One region of the Psychrobacillus sp. NPDC093200 genome, then DNA from elsewhere that is predicted to be linked to it. Evidence: predicted binding sites of a transcription regulator. Region 1 holds the regulator's gene; the other holds the start of a gene.

Region 1 (8,448 bases):
TCTCCCACGATACGAAAATAAACCGATTAAGGAATTCATCATGGATGGCCATGTAGTCTCAGGTTGTGGCAATATATATGCAACAGAGGCGTTATTTAATCTTAGAATTCATCCTGCTCGAAAAGTAAAAAGAATTAGCAAGGAAAGAAAAATTCAATTGTTCCATGAAATTGTCGCCGTGCTATTAGACAGTATTGAAAATGGTGGAAGTACCATCTCGGATTATCGCTCTATAAATGGGGGAGCAGGAACAATGCAACATAGACTGCAAATGTATAGCAAAAAAAATTGCCCAATCTGTGGGAAACCAACCAAGCAGAAAACAATTGCCGGTCGAACATCTACCTATTGTGGTTCGTGCCAAAAGTAACGGAGGATTCATCATGATTATTGGTTTGACAGGAAGTATTGCTAGCGGTAAAAGTACTGTATCAAATATGTTAAAGGAAATGAACTATCCAATTATTGATGCTGATCTTGTAGCAAGAGTCGTAGTTGAGAAAGGGACCGAAACCTTACAAGCGATTATAAATGTGTTTGGGGAAGATATACTAACTTCAGATGGAGATCTAAATCGTCCAAAACTTGGAGAAATCATTTTTTCCTCGCCCGCTAAAAGAAAGCAGCTAAATGACATAATGCACCCAGCCATTCGAGCTGAGATGATGAGGCAAAAGGAAGAGCTATTGGAAGCGGGTTACCCAACTATTATTATGGATATTCCCTTACTATTTGAAAGTAGACTACAATCCTATGTCGATAAGATTATTGTTGTAACTGTATCAGAAGAAACGCAATTGAATAGGCTAATGGCAAGAAACAATTATTCTATGGAGGAAGCAAAGGCAAGAATCCAATCACAGCTGCCGCTCTCTATAAAGGAAAAGGGTGCAGATGCTGTTATTTATAATAATGGTACTTTAGAGTCTACTCAGGAGCAATTAGAAAAAATTTTAAAATCTTGGAAAAAATAATTATTTGAAAATAGTGAATTTTAAAATGGGCTATTTTAAGGCTACATAATTCTAAAAATGTGTTATACTAATGCATGATTATAAAACAAAAAGTATCACACGTTACGGGAGGACTTATTATATGTCAGCTTCAATTGCAATCAATGGTTTTGGACGAATCGGGAGAATGGTATTTCGCCAAGCAATCGTACAAGAGGATTTAAATGTAGTAGCTATCAATGCGAGATACCCATTAGAAACTTTAGCTCATTTAATTAGATATGATTCTACGCATGGCACTTTCACTGGAAAAATTGAAATAGGCGAAAATGCTTTAATCGTTAACGGTAAAAAAGTACAAATCGTAAATGAACGTGAGCCTGAAAAGTTACCATGGAAAGAATTGAACGTGGATATCGTTATTGAATCCACTGGAAAATTTAATGATGGTGAAAAAGCTTCTGGTCACTTGAAAGCAGGAGCGAAGAAAGTTGTAATTACAGCACCTGCCAAAAATGAAGATGCAACGATTGTTATTGGTGTAAACGAAGATAAGTTAGATGTGAAAAATCACCAAATCATTTCAAATGCAAGCTGTACAACAAACTGCTTAGCGCCAGTTGTCAAAGTATTGAATGATGCATTTGTAATTGAAAATGGTTTAATGACTACGGTTCATGCATATACAAATGACCAAAATAATTTAGACAACCCACATAAAGACTTAAGACGGGCACGCTCATGTGGACAATCGATTATTCCAACATCGACCGGTGCTGCGAAAGCACTTTCATTGGTCCTACCAGAGCTAGAAGGGAAGATTCATGGGATGGCTTTGCGTGTACCTACTCCTAATGTTTCTTTAGTTGATTTAGTTGTGGATGTTCAAAAAGAAGTGACAGCTGAAGAAGTAAATGCTGCCTTCGAAAAAGCAGCTGAAGGTTCTATGAAGGGTATTTTAGGAATAACTCATGAGCCGTTAGTTTCCATTGATTTCAATACAACTACTAATTCTAGTACGGTAGATGGTTTGACGACTATGGTAATTGGCAAAACAAAAATTAAAGTTCTAGCTTGGTACGATAATGAATGGGGCTATTCTGCAAGAGTAGTTGACCTTACTAAAAAAGTAGCAAGTGGTCTTTAATCGTCAATTTCTAGACAGCTAATTTTAGCTATTCTTTGCGTATAAATAATTTTTATCTCCTGTTAATAACATATTTCCATCCTCTTTCTAGAATTAGTAGAAAGAGGATTTTTTATATTGCATTATTAAAAAAACTGTTTTATAATGGGAATCGTGTACTTCTAGTACATGGACTACTTAAAGGGTTAGGACCTCTTTGGACTAACTTTCCCCCGTGGTAGTCAACTTTGATGTTAAAAATAAAACTAATCAAAGGGGGAAACGGACATTGGAGACAATGGGACGTCACATTATTGCAGAACTATGGGAGTGCGATTTCGACAAACTTAACGATATGCAATTTATCGAGCAAACATTTGTTGATGCTGCACTAAAATCTGGTGCAGAGGTAAGAGAAGTTGCTTTTCACAAATTTGCACCACAAGGTGTAAGTGGAGTCGTTATTATTTCCGAATCGCATTTAACGATTCACAGCTTTCCAGAGCACGGTTATGCAAGCATTGATGTGTATACTTGTGGTGATTTAGATCCATCAATCGCAGCTAACTATATCGCAGATGCTCTTAATGCTGGAACGCGCGAAACGCTGGAAATGCCACGTGGTATGGGGCCAGTTAAGACACCTCAAGAACGCATGACAGTTCAAGCGTAAATGAAACATAATGCCTAAATGAGTGAGCAGAGGAACTTATTCCTCTGCTTTTTCGATTTTATGAGAAAAAATTGTTATAATAGGAATACAAAATTATAGATAAGATTTAGGAGAGGTTCTATGAGATGCCCAGCATGTCAATTTAATGGCACTAAAGTAGTCGATTCACGACCTATAGACGATAACAAAGCGATTAGAAGAAGGAGAGAGTGCGAAGACTGTGGTTTCCGCTTCACGACTTTTGAAAAAGTAGAGGAGACTCCATTAATTGTAGTAAAGAAAGATGGCTCACGAGAAGAATTTAGTCGTGAAAAAATATTACGTGGATTAATTCGTGCATGTGAAAAGAGGCCCGTTGCACTTGACCAATTAGAGGAGATCGTGTTTTATATTGAGAAGGAGCTAAGAAGAACTGGTAACTCTGAAGTGAAATCAGAGGAGGTAGGCGAAAAAGTCATGGACAAGCTTGCTGAAATCGATGAAGTTGCCTATGTTCGCTTTGCTTCCGTTTATCGTCAATTCAAGGATATCAATGTATTCATCGATGAATTAAAGGAAATATTGAAAAAGAACCCTTCATTATAAGTTATTAATTAGAGAGTAGGTTAACAAGTGATGTTATATAAGGAGCTACATTCAACAGATACATATATGATTCGCTTGCCATATTCTTTTTCTGATTATGATCGTCAGTTATTGACGTTATTTTATCAGCCGATAGTAGGTGCTGAAAGTATTAGTCTCTACTTGACTTTATGGGCTGATGGAGAGATGAAAGATAACGAACAATGGACGCATTATCATTTATTAAACGTCTTAGGTTTGTCACTAGGTAAAATTTTTCAGGCTAGAATTGCCCTGGAAGCAATAGGCTTGCTTCGTACTTGGCAAAAGTCAACTGAGGAAGGAAGAACCTTCTATTATGAGCTCGAGGCTCCTTTAGATGCAGAGTCCTTTTTAAAGGATCCCTTATTATCTATGTTTTTACTAAATAAAATTGGGGAAAATGCATATAAACAGCTAAGAAACCGTTACATACAAAAGCCTAACTGGCATGAAGAGTTCACAGATGTTTCTAGAACGTTTGTTGATGTCTTTAAGCCATCAACAAAAACGGGTACTTCGATATCAACGCAAGAGCAATTTCAATCAAAGAAACGAAATAATTCTGTACCGTTCTATTATGAAGATTTTGACTTTGTTTTATTGCAGGAAGGGTTATCAGAACAGTTGGTGCCCAAGTCAGCAATGACATTGGAAGCAAGAGAAATAATTGCGAAATTGGCTTTTTTGTATAATTTATCACCAATAGAAATGCAAAAGGTTGTTATTTTGGCATTGGATGATGATCTCAATCTTTCTGATGCTAGATTGAAAAAAGCATGTGCCGAGTATTATAAGCTAACAGTTTCTCGAACTGCCCCAGTTCTTCAAAAAATAGAGCTATCAGAGAAACCAATACAGAATGTAGAGAAAAAGCTAACGAAAGAGGAAGAGTTGATTCAATATTTGGAAACAACTGCTCCTGCAAAGGTTTTAAAGGATATTGCTAATGGAAAAGAGCCTATACTTGCAGATGTTCAGTTAGCCAATTATTTTGTCACACATTATAAAATGCCAATTGGTGTAGTGAATGTCCTCTTACAATACGTTCTTCTGCGAACGGACATGAAACTAACAAAGAATTACGCAGAGAAGATTGCATCACACTGGATGCGTAAGGATATCAAAACGGCTAAAGAAGCTATGGAGCTCGCAAGAAATGAGCATGAGCAATATATGAAGTGGAAAAATGAAGGCTCTAAACAGAAATCCTATTCGAAAAAACCTACTAGGGAAGAAAAGGTGCCAGATTGGTTTTATAAAAAAGATGACGAGCTGAAACAGTCAGGAAAAGAAACAAATGGAATTCAGGATATTGATGCAGAGAGACAAAAATTACTAGAAGAACTAGGTATGAAGAAAAGGTAGGTGAATAAAATGGAGCGAATCAATGAAACACTCAAAAGAGTGATTACTCCCGAATTTACTTCTCGATTGGACGAATTACAGCAAGAAGTATTGGAGGATCCGGGTATACAAGGATTTATAGAAGAAAACTCCGAAGATATCTCGAAACAGGTAATAAGTCGAAGCTTGAGTAAGCTATATGAATATAAATCTCAGTCTCATGATTGTAATGAATGTCCCTCGCTAGAGCAGTGTGCGAACTTTATGAAGGGCTATGAGCCGAAGCTAGTGTTAGATCGAAACCTAATAGATGTAGAATATGTAAGGTGTAAACGAGGAGTAATAGAGGATGAACGTAAAAAAGTAACCTCTATGATAGACAGCATTCATATGCCTAAAGAAGTGATGGAGGCGAGTCTCTCAAGTTTAGATTTACAGGATGACAGTAGGGTAGTTGCGGTAAGGGCTGCTAAAGACTTCTTGAACGAATGGGAAAGAACAAATGTCTTGCCAGCTAAAGGACTCTATATTTACGGTAAGTTTGGTGTTGGTAAATCCTATCTATTAGGCGCATTAGCCAACGAGCTAGCCGCTAGACATATTCATTCTGTCGTTGTATATGTGCCGGAATTTCTGCGAGAAATGAAACAAGCGATACAAGATCAGTCTCTACCTGAAAAAGTAGAGTTTGTGAAAAAGGCCCCAGTGCTAATGCTTGACGATATTGGAGCGGAAACCATGTCTAGCTGGACAAGAGATGAGATTATAGGAACAATTCTCCATTATAGAATGTCAGAGCAACTCCCGACGTTTATGTCCTCGAACTTTAACTACGATGAATTACAACATCATCTTTCCTACACGCAACGTGGAGAAAAAGAGGTAGTAAAGGCAGGGCGTATTATGGAGCGGATTAAAGCACTCACTAATCCAGTTGCTCTACGAGGGAAAAACTGGAGAGAGCTTAAATAACTACTTGCAAATGATAAAGTCGTGGCGTATAATCATTTTCATAAGAATAAGAATAATGCGTTGAAGAGGACAATAATCAGTTTGTACGACTTATAGAGAGAGAAGCCTTGGCTGGAAGCTTCTTAAGTATCGACAATCGATTTACCACCTCCGAGCAGTAGCTGTGAAATTGAAGTAGCAGTTGCCGGTCACCGGCCCGTTAGCCGATGCAGAGCTTCATCTATACTCGTATAGATAGAAGAAGGGTGGAACCACGATTTAAACCTCGTCCCTTTACCGGGATGGGGTTTTTTATTTTGTCTAAAATAAATAATCGTATTACCTGAACAGGCTTAGCTGTTCAAGGAAAGAACAGTTTTGAAGCCAGCATTTAATCTAAAACAATTAAGGAGTGTTCAAAATGGCAGATGTTATTAAGTTACAATTCCCAGATGGAGCAGTAAAAGAGTTTCCTTCATCTACAACTACAGAAGAAATAGCTCAATCTATTAGCCCTGGGCTGCGTAAAAAAGCTTTAGCAGGTAAATTAAGTGGTAAGCTGATTGATCTAAAAACACCTATTACAGAGGATGGGGAGATTGCAATCATCACTCCGGAATCAGATGAGGCATTAGAAATTCTTCGTCACAGTTCTGCGCATTTATTGGCACAAGCAGTTAAACGTCTTTTCAAGGATGTTAAATTAGGTATTGGTCCAGTTATTGAAAGTGGATTCTACTATGATATAGATTCTCCAGAGCCAATAACAGCAGATGACCTACCATTGATCGAAAAAGAAATGAAAAAAATCATTAATGAAAATATCGAAATTATTCGTCACGATGTTTCTCGTGAAGCAGCTTTTGACAAATTTAAAGATGACGAGTATAAAGTAGAGCTTTTAGAAGCAATTCCTGCTGGTGAACAGGTTTCTATTTATGAGCAAGGTGAATTCTTTGACCTTTGTCGCGGAGTCCATGTACCATCTACAGGCAAGTTAAAGGAATTCAAGCTATTAAGCATAGCAGGTGCTTATTGGAGAGGTAACAGTGACAACAAAATGCTTCAACGTATTTACGGAACTGCCTTCTTCAAAAAAGAAGACCTTCAAGCGCATTTGAAAATGTTGGAAGAAGCAAAAGAGCGTGATCACCGTAAAATTGGTAAAGAACTCGAACTTTTCACTAACTCATTGAAGGTAGGACAAGGTTTACCTCTTTGGTTACCGAATGGAGCAACTATTCGTCGTGTAATCGAACGTTATATCGTGGATAAAGAGTTGAAGCTCGGCTATAAACATGTATACACACCTGTGCTGGGTTCTAAAGATCTTTATGAAACTTCTGGCCATTGGGAGCACTATCAAGATTCTATGTTCCCACCAATGGAAATGGATAACGAAACATTAGTATTGCGTCCGATGAACTGTCCGCATCATATGATGATTTTCAAAAATGGCATGCATTCATACCGTAACCTCCCATTACGCATTGCTGAGCTCGGTACTATGCATCGATACGAAATGTCGGGAGCTGTATCGGGGCTTCAACGTGTTCGCGGGATGACTTTAAATGATGCTCACCTATTTGTACGTCCAGATCAAATCAAAACTGAATTCCAAAAGGTTGTAGAACTAATCATCTCTGTTTACAAAGACTTTGACTTAAATGATTATTCTTTCCGTTTATCTTACAGAGATCCAAACAACAAAGAAAAATACTTTGATGATGATGAAATGTGGGAAAAAGCTCAAAGCATGCTAAAAGAAGCAATGGATGAGTTAGGTTTAGATTATATCGAAGCTGAAGACGAGGCAGCATTCTATGGCCCTAAATTAGATGTACAAGTAAAAACTGCAATTGGTAAGGAAGAGACTTTGTCTACAGTTCAATTAGACTTCTTGTTACCTGAGCGTTTTGATTTAACATATGTAGGAGAAGACGGCAAACCTCATCGTCCGGTTGTTATTCACCGTGGAGTCGTTTCAACTATGGAACGTTTTGTGGCATTCCTGATAGAAGAATACAAAGGTGCTTTCCCAACTTGGTTGGCTCCAGTGCAAGTTGAGCTTATTCCAGTTTCCAATGAAGTGCATTTCGATTATGCGAAGCAAATTGAAGAGCAATTGGTTGCTGCTGGATTCCGTGTAGAAATGGACGACCGTGAAGAGAAGCTTGGTTACAAGATTCGTGAAGCGCAAATGCAAAAAATCCCGTACATGCTTGTTTTAGGGGATAAAGAGTTAGAGGCTGGTAACGTTAACGTACGTAAATACGGAGAACAAAATTCTGAAAGCATACCTTTCGATGAGTTCTTAACTAGAATCCAAGAAGAAGTAAAACACTAATTAATAATTATTGAATAATCTTGTTGACAACTGTTGTTACAGGTGGTATAGTTATTAAGGTTATTGAATACAAGTTTGTGGTATAAGAAGAGGCTGCCCGCTTCTCACCTGTTCGACACGTTAGGTTGTTGACTGGTAAGCACACGATCGACTGTAATATGTAGTTGCTACATATTTCTCATATCGGCGGGCAGACATAACAAATGTCTGCTCGCTTTTTTATTGGATCGAAAACGGCGTAACTGATTCGTTTCTACGGAATTTATGCCCAAACCATGTATTCGCGACACTATCTGGAGGTGGATCATTATTAGCAAAGACATGTATGTGAACGATGGCATTCGAGCACGCGAACTACGCGTTATTGATCAAAATGGTGATCAATTAGGTTTAAAAACACGTAACGAAGCACTTGAAATAGCAGGTCGTGTAAATTTGGATCTTGTCC
Region 2 (8,448 bases), 320 kb from region 1:
CTATTTTGATTGCCTCGTTGGTTTTTTCCTTGTTTGTTTCCTTTATTTTGGCTATTCTCACAACTATTTCAAAAGGGCCAATTCAAAAAGTCTTATTAAAATTAGCAAACTTACTTACTGCTGTACCCGATTTCGCATACATATTTCTTATCCAAATAGCAGTAGTCGAGATATATAAAATGTCTGGTTATCGCATTCTTTCCTTTTATAGCTTAGGAGGAGAAATTATTTATGCTGCGCCAGTTATTTGTCTTTCAGTAATTCCGACCCTTCTTTTTTATAAATTATTTGTCCTTTTATTTAATCAAGAGATGGGAGAGCCATATGTAGAGCTTGCTAGATCGAAGGGTCTATCCAAGCTAGAGGTTCTGCTTAGGCATTGTACCTCTAACGTCTTACAAAGTGTCTTTTTTCAATCAAAGTCAATTGTCTGGCTTACTCTGTCTTCCTTATTTATCATAGAGTATCTTTTTGGGATTCCGGGAATTCTGCATTATTTAAGAAATGATTTCACTCCAAAGGGCATTGCGTACATACTTCTATCTATATTTATACCATTTTTTCTTTTTTATACGATTGGAGAAAATACGGTTAAGAAGGGTCAGCGAGAAAAAAGTGTTCTTTTCGAAGGGTTGCGAGTTTCATTCATGGATTCCCTCCAGTGGAAGAATCTTTTTCGTTATAAAACTAAAAAAAGGGTGAGCATATTCGCTCACCTCACTCAGTATATGAATATAACAATTCCATTAATGATTGTTTTTTGTCTGCTAAGTGTAAGTGTAGCATATTATTTTTTCTATGATGACCATGTGGAACAGATAAATTTTTTATATGACGAGAACGGATCTCTAATCGGGAGGTCGCCACTGCCTCCATCTAGTAGTGTTCTTTTAGGCACGGATTCACATGGATATTCCATTTTCCAACAACTACTTGTTGGAACAAAATATACTATTGTGTTAACTCTTATAGTCGCTACTGTTAGAGTGTTTGGAGGATATGTTTTTGGTTTTGTTTATGCTTTCTATTTAAAAGCTAAATGGAGAAAAGCCATTAATAGTATAGCTGACGGGATGCACTTTTTACCTTTAACATTATTAATGTATATTTTGCTTCTACCGATTTTAATCGCCTATTCTGGTGAATGGCAAACTACACTGTGGGAAAGATTGTTTATCCAAGTTTTTATCATGTCTGTGCTAGTGCTTCCGATTACTACTAGTCTTATTGGCAACGAAATGAATGAGGCGATTAAAAAAGAATATGTACAAAACTCTGCTGTAATGGGAGGGTCTTTAATATGGATTGTACTAAAGCATATTAATCCACAAATAGGTAGGAAACTTTGGTTATATTGGGCCCAGCACATAGTGCAAGTACTTCAAACACTCGTACATTTAGGTGTTTTATCCATTTTTGTTGGTGGAGCAATTAACTTTCTTGATAGCCCTAGACTATCACGAGAAATTTACGAATTGTCAGGAATGATTTCCATATCGAAGGAAGTATTTCTAACAAAACAATTGTGGCTCATAATACCTCCGTTAGCTATATTTATGTTACTTATTTTTTGTTTTCAGAAGATAGCAGATGGCATCTCAGATAAACAATTACAGTCTGGAGGACAAAAGAAAAGGCGGGAAATAAAATGGTCCTATATTACAAGGAATTTGGCCAAGAAAACGACGAAATAATCCTATTTCTACATGGTGGAGGAGTAGCGGGGTGGATGTGGGATAAGCAGGTTCAGTACTTTAAAGAAAACTATCATTGTATTGTACCAGATCTCCCTGGTCATGGCCAAAATAATGAGAGCGAATTTGTCTCTATAGAGGATTGCGCTTTTCAACTCATACATTTACTTCAGGAACAGCATGAAGATAAGAAGAAAATTGTTGTTGGTTTTTCGTTAGGAGCACAAATAGCTATTCAAATGCTATGTATTAACAAAAGTTTAATAAACTGTGCAATGATTAATAGTGCACTCGTAAGAAAGATACCGCTTGGAAAGCAAATGGTTAAACCTTCGTTAAAGTTAACTTATCCGTTCATAAAGAGTAGAACCTTTTCTAAGCTCCAAGCAAAGACTTTGTATATAGGAGAAGATAGATTTGAACAATACTTCACAGAGAGCAACCAAATGTCTTTAAACACCCTTACAAGAGTTCTTGAGGAGAATATGTCCTTTCATATTCCATTCGAATATTCTAATGTAAAAACTAGACTATTAATAACTGTTGGAGATAAAGAAAAAAAAGTGATGAAAAATTCGGCGGGAGACCTATTAAACAAACATGATTGTGCAAATGCGATTACTATTAGTGGTATAGGCCATGGAATTCCATTAGCAGCTCCAGAATTTTTCAATGATATATTAGAAAATTGGTTGAAGGGAGGGAATGTACTTACAAACACGGAGGAAATAAAGAGAAGTGGGAGTACTCCAGAGATAAACTGAAGTAATATTCGTCTATCGATTAGATAGTCTCTCGTTTAATTACTAGAGATGGAGCGGGAGGTAATATCTCCATTCTGCGCATATAATAGGACGATTTTAAGTATGATGTCTCTCTCATAAACTATATATCATTCTATATAGAAGAAACTCAATATTTTTTCAAGTCGAAATATAATATTCATACATTTATTATGTATATAAAGTTATATAAATAAAGTAAACACTCCTACTAAAATCCAGGAGTGTTTATGCAGAAATTAGAAGCCGATAGAATGATCGTCCTCTTCCCAGTCATTTTTAAGAGTACGTTTGTTTTGTTGAATTAATTCGTTAATACGTTTTTCGTATCCAAGCTCCCCATCGTAATGCCAATTCAATGCAATGGACATGTACAATTCGTTTAATTGGGAAACAGATAAGCCCTTTGAACGTTTAGCTATATCTGTCAATACTTCTTCAGTAAAAATCTTCTTTTTATCTACCTTACGTAAGTAATTTTCTCTTACCTTTTGCGGTGGTGAAGGAATTTCATAGGCACGATCAAATCTTCCAGCTCGGTTAATAAGTGCAGGATCAATCTTTTGAGGGTAGTTAGTGGTTCCAATGATAAATAGCCCTTCGCGAGATTGTGTTCCGTCTAGCGTGTTTAAAAAGACGGAGCGTGTATACTCAGGCATCGAGTCAATATCCTCTATTACAAGAATAGCTGGTGCTAATCTTGTAACTATCCCAAAAACCTCTTGGATTGAATGGCTTCCTGTGAATTCAGTGATTTGCCAATACACCACCGGAGCCTTTGTAGATCCTGTTATAGATTTAACTAATGTTGTTTTTCCATTGCCGGGGGAACCATAAAGTAAGATACCCCTTTTGTATGGAAGACCGTATTCCTTGAAAAAATGACCGTCCTCATTAAAAAATTCATCGATAGAACGAAAAATATCTTGTTTAATATGGTTCTCGAGTAAAACTTCCTCTCTTTGAACGGCAGCTTGCTCCCCATATTTTCTTCGTTGTACCCCGTGTTCCGTGTCTACCAAATAGGTGACAGATTGCATGAGAAGTTCACGTAGCTTTTCGTTTATTTCTTCTAAAAAGTAAAGGGCACCTTCAGGGGAAGTGGAAAAGAAAAAATATTCAGGCCAAGCATTCCCTCCCGAAAAATTAAAGGCCATCGTTACAGCCACTTGATATTCAGGAAATAAAATAACCGTATTTTCAAAGGTACTGACAATCTCTAGCTTGCTCTCCATCGAAAGTGAAGATTTATTGGCAATTTTACTTAATGGCTTTGCTTCATAAATATTTCCTAAAATTTTGTATTGAATCAGTTCATTTTCCATCATTTCGATTAGACTGTTATCTAATTGAATTATATGATCTCCTATATCCACTAATTGCCAATTGCCCTCATAATTTTCATTTAAGAGCTTAATGACTCTCCGTGTAAAATAGCAAAATCCTCATAGTTTGGGTGTAACTCTCTAAATTGTTCTTCGTTAGAAAATAATACCTTCATTAGCCAATCCCCCTATGTAAAAGCTCTAAACAAAAAAGGTTCCTCTTGGTAAGAAGAACCTTATGTTATATTATTTGGATTTTATCTTTCCAGTCCAGCTTTTAAAACCACCTTGTAATTGGTTAAGCTGCGTGTAGCCTTTTTTCTTTAAGAACATGGCTGCGCGTCCACTTCTTGCGCCATTTCCGCAATAAAGATATACTGGCTTATCTGGTCGAATTTCTTTGTGACGTTGACGCAATTGAGATGATGGTATATTTCTTGCACCAAGAATATGACCTCCATCAAATTCCTTTGGTTCACGCACATCGATTAACTGAGCTTTTCGATAACCCTCGATGAATTGTTCCTGCGTAAGGTTTGTAACTGTTTTCTTTAGTCGGTATGCTGAAATTCCAGCATAAACTAATAATACGACCAATATTGCTATGATAATATAAAGAGTCTCTAACACGGTCTTTCCCCTTTCTATACTTCCAATATCTATTATAAAAGATTTGCTAGATACAATTCAATCATTTTGGTAAAATGAATAGCGTTGTTAGGGGGGAGAAGTTTGGAAAAAACAAAATGGTACTTTATTGATTCAGGTCCGTGCGCCCCATCTTATAATATGGCGCTTGACGAAGCACTTCTAGACTGGCATAGTGAAGGTTTGATTCCACCTGTGATTCGATTTTACGAATGGAATCCTGCAACTCTATCAATTGGTTATTTTCAATCGGTAGAAAAAGAGATAGATATGGAAGCAGTTCGCAGGCTTGGTTTAGGATTTGTTCGAAGACCAACAGGTGGGCGAGGAGTTCTTCATGAGCATGAACTTACATATAGCGTCATTGTTTCGGAAGACTATCCAGATATGCCAGCAACAGTCACGGAGGCATATCGAGTAATCAGTGAGGGACTGTTGAAAGGATTTCAGAGTCTTGGATTAGAAGCTTACTTTTCTATTCCTAACACTCCTGATAAGCTACAAGCTCTAAAGAATCCTAAAACTGCCGTTTGCTTTGACACACCTAGTTGGTATGAGCTAGTGGTGGAAGGTAAAAAGGTTGCAGGTAGTGCTCAAACTAGACAAAAAGGTGTTATATTACAGCATGGAGCGATACTTTTAGATTTAGACGATGAGAAACTAGTTCAAACTTTTAAATTTTCTACGGATGAAGCACGTGAAAAGGTGAAAAAAAGTATAAATCAAAAAGCTGTCGCTATAAACAAATTATTACAAAAACCGATACCTATAGACATATGCAAGGTTGCTTTTAGGGATGGATTTTCAGAAGCTTTAAATGTTGAATTGGTGCCATTTAGCTTAAATGAGAAACAAATTGAATATGTGAAAACGTTGGAAAAACGGCGTTATGCAAATGACGAATGGAATTTTAAAAAATAAAAGTCTTAAAGGCATATGGTCAAAATGAGGAATAGGAATTAATGCTTAAAATTTAATTTGCCAAATTAAATCACTTTACACCTCTATATGTAGTACCGTATGATATATAAAGCTACTACATCTTGTGTCAATACGAGTTGTAGAAAGGAGGAAAAACAATTGGTAACTACTACTAATGAAACTAATATGAAATTAAATGTAAAAGAATTAAATCGAGATATCGAATTATTTCCTCAAGTCCATCCAATAACAGAAGATATGAATCTAACACACAAAGGTGTATCTCGATTGGTAATGATTGACAGATATTCATTCAAGGATACTGAAAAGAAAACGCTAAAAGTAGGAGATTTTGTCGTTTTAACAGTAAAGGAAGACCCTAAGTTTCCTGCTAGAGGTCTCGGTTATATTGTCTCTATTAACGATGAAGATAAAACGGCGGAAGTATTAATCGAAGAAGACTATCGCAGTGCAATAGATGATAGCTCTAAGATAAAATCAGGCATCGTTCGCCGTCCTTTGAGTGTAATTGAAAAACCGTTAGAGGTTTATTATGAACAAATTGCTAAGCGTAATGCAACTGGACTTGCTTCTGTAGAAGAAACGGAAGAAAAGAGAGTTGAATGGTTTGAAAAGTTCTATCAACAATTAGTTTCCCTTAAATTTATACCTGCTGGACGAGTATTATATGGAGCGGGTACAGGAACAGATGTAACTTACTTCAATTGCTATGTTATGCCTTTTGTTGCTGACTCACGTGAAGGAATCAGTGATCACCGTAAACAAGTAATGGAAATCATGAGTCGCGGTGGAGGAGTAGGTACAAATGGTTCTACTCTTCGTCCACGTAATACATTGGCTCGTGGTGTAAACGGTAAATCATCAGGGTCTGTATCTTGGTTAGATGATATTGCTAAACTTACTCACCTAGTAGAACAAGGTGGTTCAAGACGCGGAGCACAAATGATTATGCTTGCGGATTGGCATCCAGATATTGCGGAATTTATCATTTCTAAAATGCAAAATCCACGTATTCTTCGCTTTTTAATCGAGAACACTAAGGATGAAACCATTAAACAACTTGCAAAGGACAAGCTTAAATTTAAGCCTCTTACTGCACAAGAAGAAGCTATGTACCAGGGAATTGTTAACTATAAAAACATTCCAGGCTTAGGAGGCTTCAGCGATGAGATTATCCGCGATGCAGAAACAAAACTGCGTGACGGAGGTACTTTCTCAGTTCATAACCCTGAGTTTTTAACTGGAGCAAACATTTCTGTAACTCTTACAGATGATTTCATGAAGGCTGTGGAAGAGGACGGGAACTTCGACCTTCGATTCCCAGCAACAGAATCCTATACAGAAGAAGAAATGACCTTCTATAATGAAAACTGGCATAAAATTGGTGACGTTCGCGAGTGGGAGCGTATGGGCTACAAGGTTCGTACATACCGTACAGTGAAAGCAAAAGAATTATGGAACCTGATCAATATCTGTGCAACTTATTCTGCAGAGCCAGGTGTGTTCTTTATCGATAATGCTAACGAAAAAACGAATGCAACTGCATATGGACAAAAAGTTGTCGCTACAAACCCATGTGGAGAACAACCACTTGCACCATACTCAGTTTGTAACCTAGCAGCAGTAAACCTAGCGCAATTTGCTAACAAAGATACTAAAACAGTAAATTTTGAAGCATTAAAAGAAACTGTTCGTGTTGGTGTTCGTATGCAAGATAACGTCATCGATGCTACTCCATATTTCTTAGAAGAGAACAAAATTCAAGCTCTAGGAGAAAGACGTGTGGGTCTTGGAGTTATGGGATTAGCAGACCTTTTAATCTATTGCCAAAAAGAGTATGGTTCGGAGGAAGGTAATCTCCTTGTGGACGAAATCTTTAAGACAATTGCTGTAGCTGCTTATGAAACATCTGCGGAGCTTGCAAGCGAAAGAGGAAGCTTCCCATTCTTGACTGGAGAGACGGTAGAAGAAACGAACAGACTTCGTAAGGCATTTACGGAAACTGGATTTATGCAAACTATGCCCCAAGATATTCGTGAAGCAGTGCTTGAAAAGGGAATTCGTAATTCTCATTTATTAACGGTTGCTCCTACTGGCTCTACTGGAACAATGGTTGGAGTATCTACAGGATTAGAGCCTTATTATTCATTCACGTATTACAGAAGTGGCCGTTTAGGTAAGTTTATCGAAGTAAAAGCGGATATCGTACAGGAATATTTAGATGCAAATCCAACTGTAAAAGAAGATGAATTGCCAAACTGGTTTGTTACTGCCATGGAATTACCACCAGAAGCTCATGCAGATGTGCAATGTATCATCCAACGTTGGATTGATAGCTCTATCTCGAAAACAGTAAATGCACCTCGGGGCTATACTGTAGAACAAGTAGAGGCAGTTTATGAGCGATTGTATAGCGGTGGAGCAAAAGGTGGAACAGTTTACGTAGATGGAAGTCGTGATTCACAGGTATTAACGCTAAAAGCAGAAGAAAACACAGTAGATGATGATGCAGTAAAAGAAGAAAAAGTAATGGAAAAACGTCCGATTGTCTTGATCGATACGATTCAGGATTTACGTTCTACAAACGTAACAATAGGATCTGAAGTTGGAAACACTTGTCCAGTCTGTCGTAAAGGTACGGTAGAGGAAATGGGTGGATGTAACACTTGTACAAATTGCAATGCACAGCTAAAATGTGGACTGTAAATATTATAGAAGAGAGCATATGCAGATTCTGCATATGCTCTTTTTTTACATGTAAAACTACTGCTTTAAAGACTTATTTTTTTATGAATCTTCTATAGGAAATGTTTTTCTTATTTTGTTTAGTAAAACTAGGAAAGGCACAAACTGATTAAAAAGGAGGATGTTGTGCATGAAAAGTTTATCTTTTTTTACGAGCTTAGCAGCTGCTGTTGTAGTTACTGCATTGCTTAAATTTTTACATTTATTTCACTTTGTTAAATGGAATCCAGTAGGTTATTCAAAATCCTTCGAGATGTTCGATGATACAAATGTTTATCTTCGCTGGTTAGTTTTGTTTCTAGTTATTTGGGC

Evidence for each region. The regulator NrdR, encoded in region 1, represses ribonucleotide reductase genes. The targets are predictions, from matches to a motif close to AACACNATATATNGTGTT.
Region 2: ACQKNZ_RS10135 (vitamin B12-dependent ribonucleotide reductase) is a predicted target of NrdR. The motif match lies at 5,482-5,499, and genes of this name have one in related genera.

Annotation. Positions count from the first base shown of each region.
Region 1 is NZ_JBNNVC010000002.1:180,123-188,570, forward strand. Features, by position in the region: gene mutM (bifunctional DNA-formamidopyrimidine glycosylase/DNA-(apurinic or apyrimidinic site) lyase) at 1-370, shown strand, start outside; gene coaE (dephospho-CoA kinase) at 384-974, shown strand; gene ACQKNZ_RS08505 (glyceraldehyde-3-phosphate dehydrogenase) at 1,096-2,100, shown strand; gene speD (adenosylmethionine decarboxylase) at 2,369-2,752, shown strand; gene nrdR (transcriptional regulator NrdR) at 2,873-3,337, shown strand; gene ACQKNZ_RS08520 (replication initiation and membrane attachment family protein) at 3,368-4,723, shown strand; gene dnaI (primosomal protein DnaI) at 4,733-5,674, shown strand; T-box leader at 5,726-5,950, shown strand; gene thrS (threonine--tRNA ligase) at 6,075-8,000, shown strand; gene infC (translation initiation factor IF-3) at 8,307-8,448, shown strand, end outside.
Region 2 is NZ_JBNNVC010000002.1:498,821-507,268, forward strand. Features, by position in the region: gene ACQKNZ_RS10110 (ABC transporter permease subunit) at 1-1,694, shown strand, start outside; gene ACQKNZ_RS10115 (alpha/beta fold hydrolase) at 1,649-2,458, shown strand; gene ACQKNZ_RS10120 (ATP-binding protein) at 2,716-3,852, opposite strand; gene ACQKNZ_RS10125 (rhodanese-like domain-containing protein) at 4,048-4,431, opposite strand; gene ACQKNZ_RS10130 (lipoate--protein ligase family protein) at 4,534-5,370, shown strand; gene ACQKNZ_RS10135 (vitamin B12-dependent ribonucleotide reductase) at 5,530-8,097, shown strand; gene ACQKNZ_RS10140 (hypothetical protein) at 8,267-8,448, shown strand, end outside.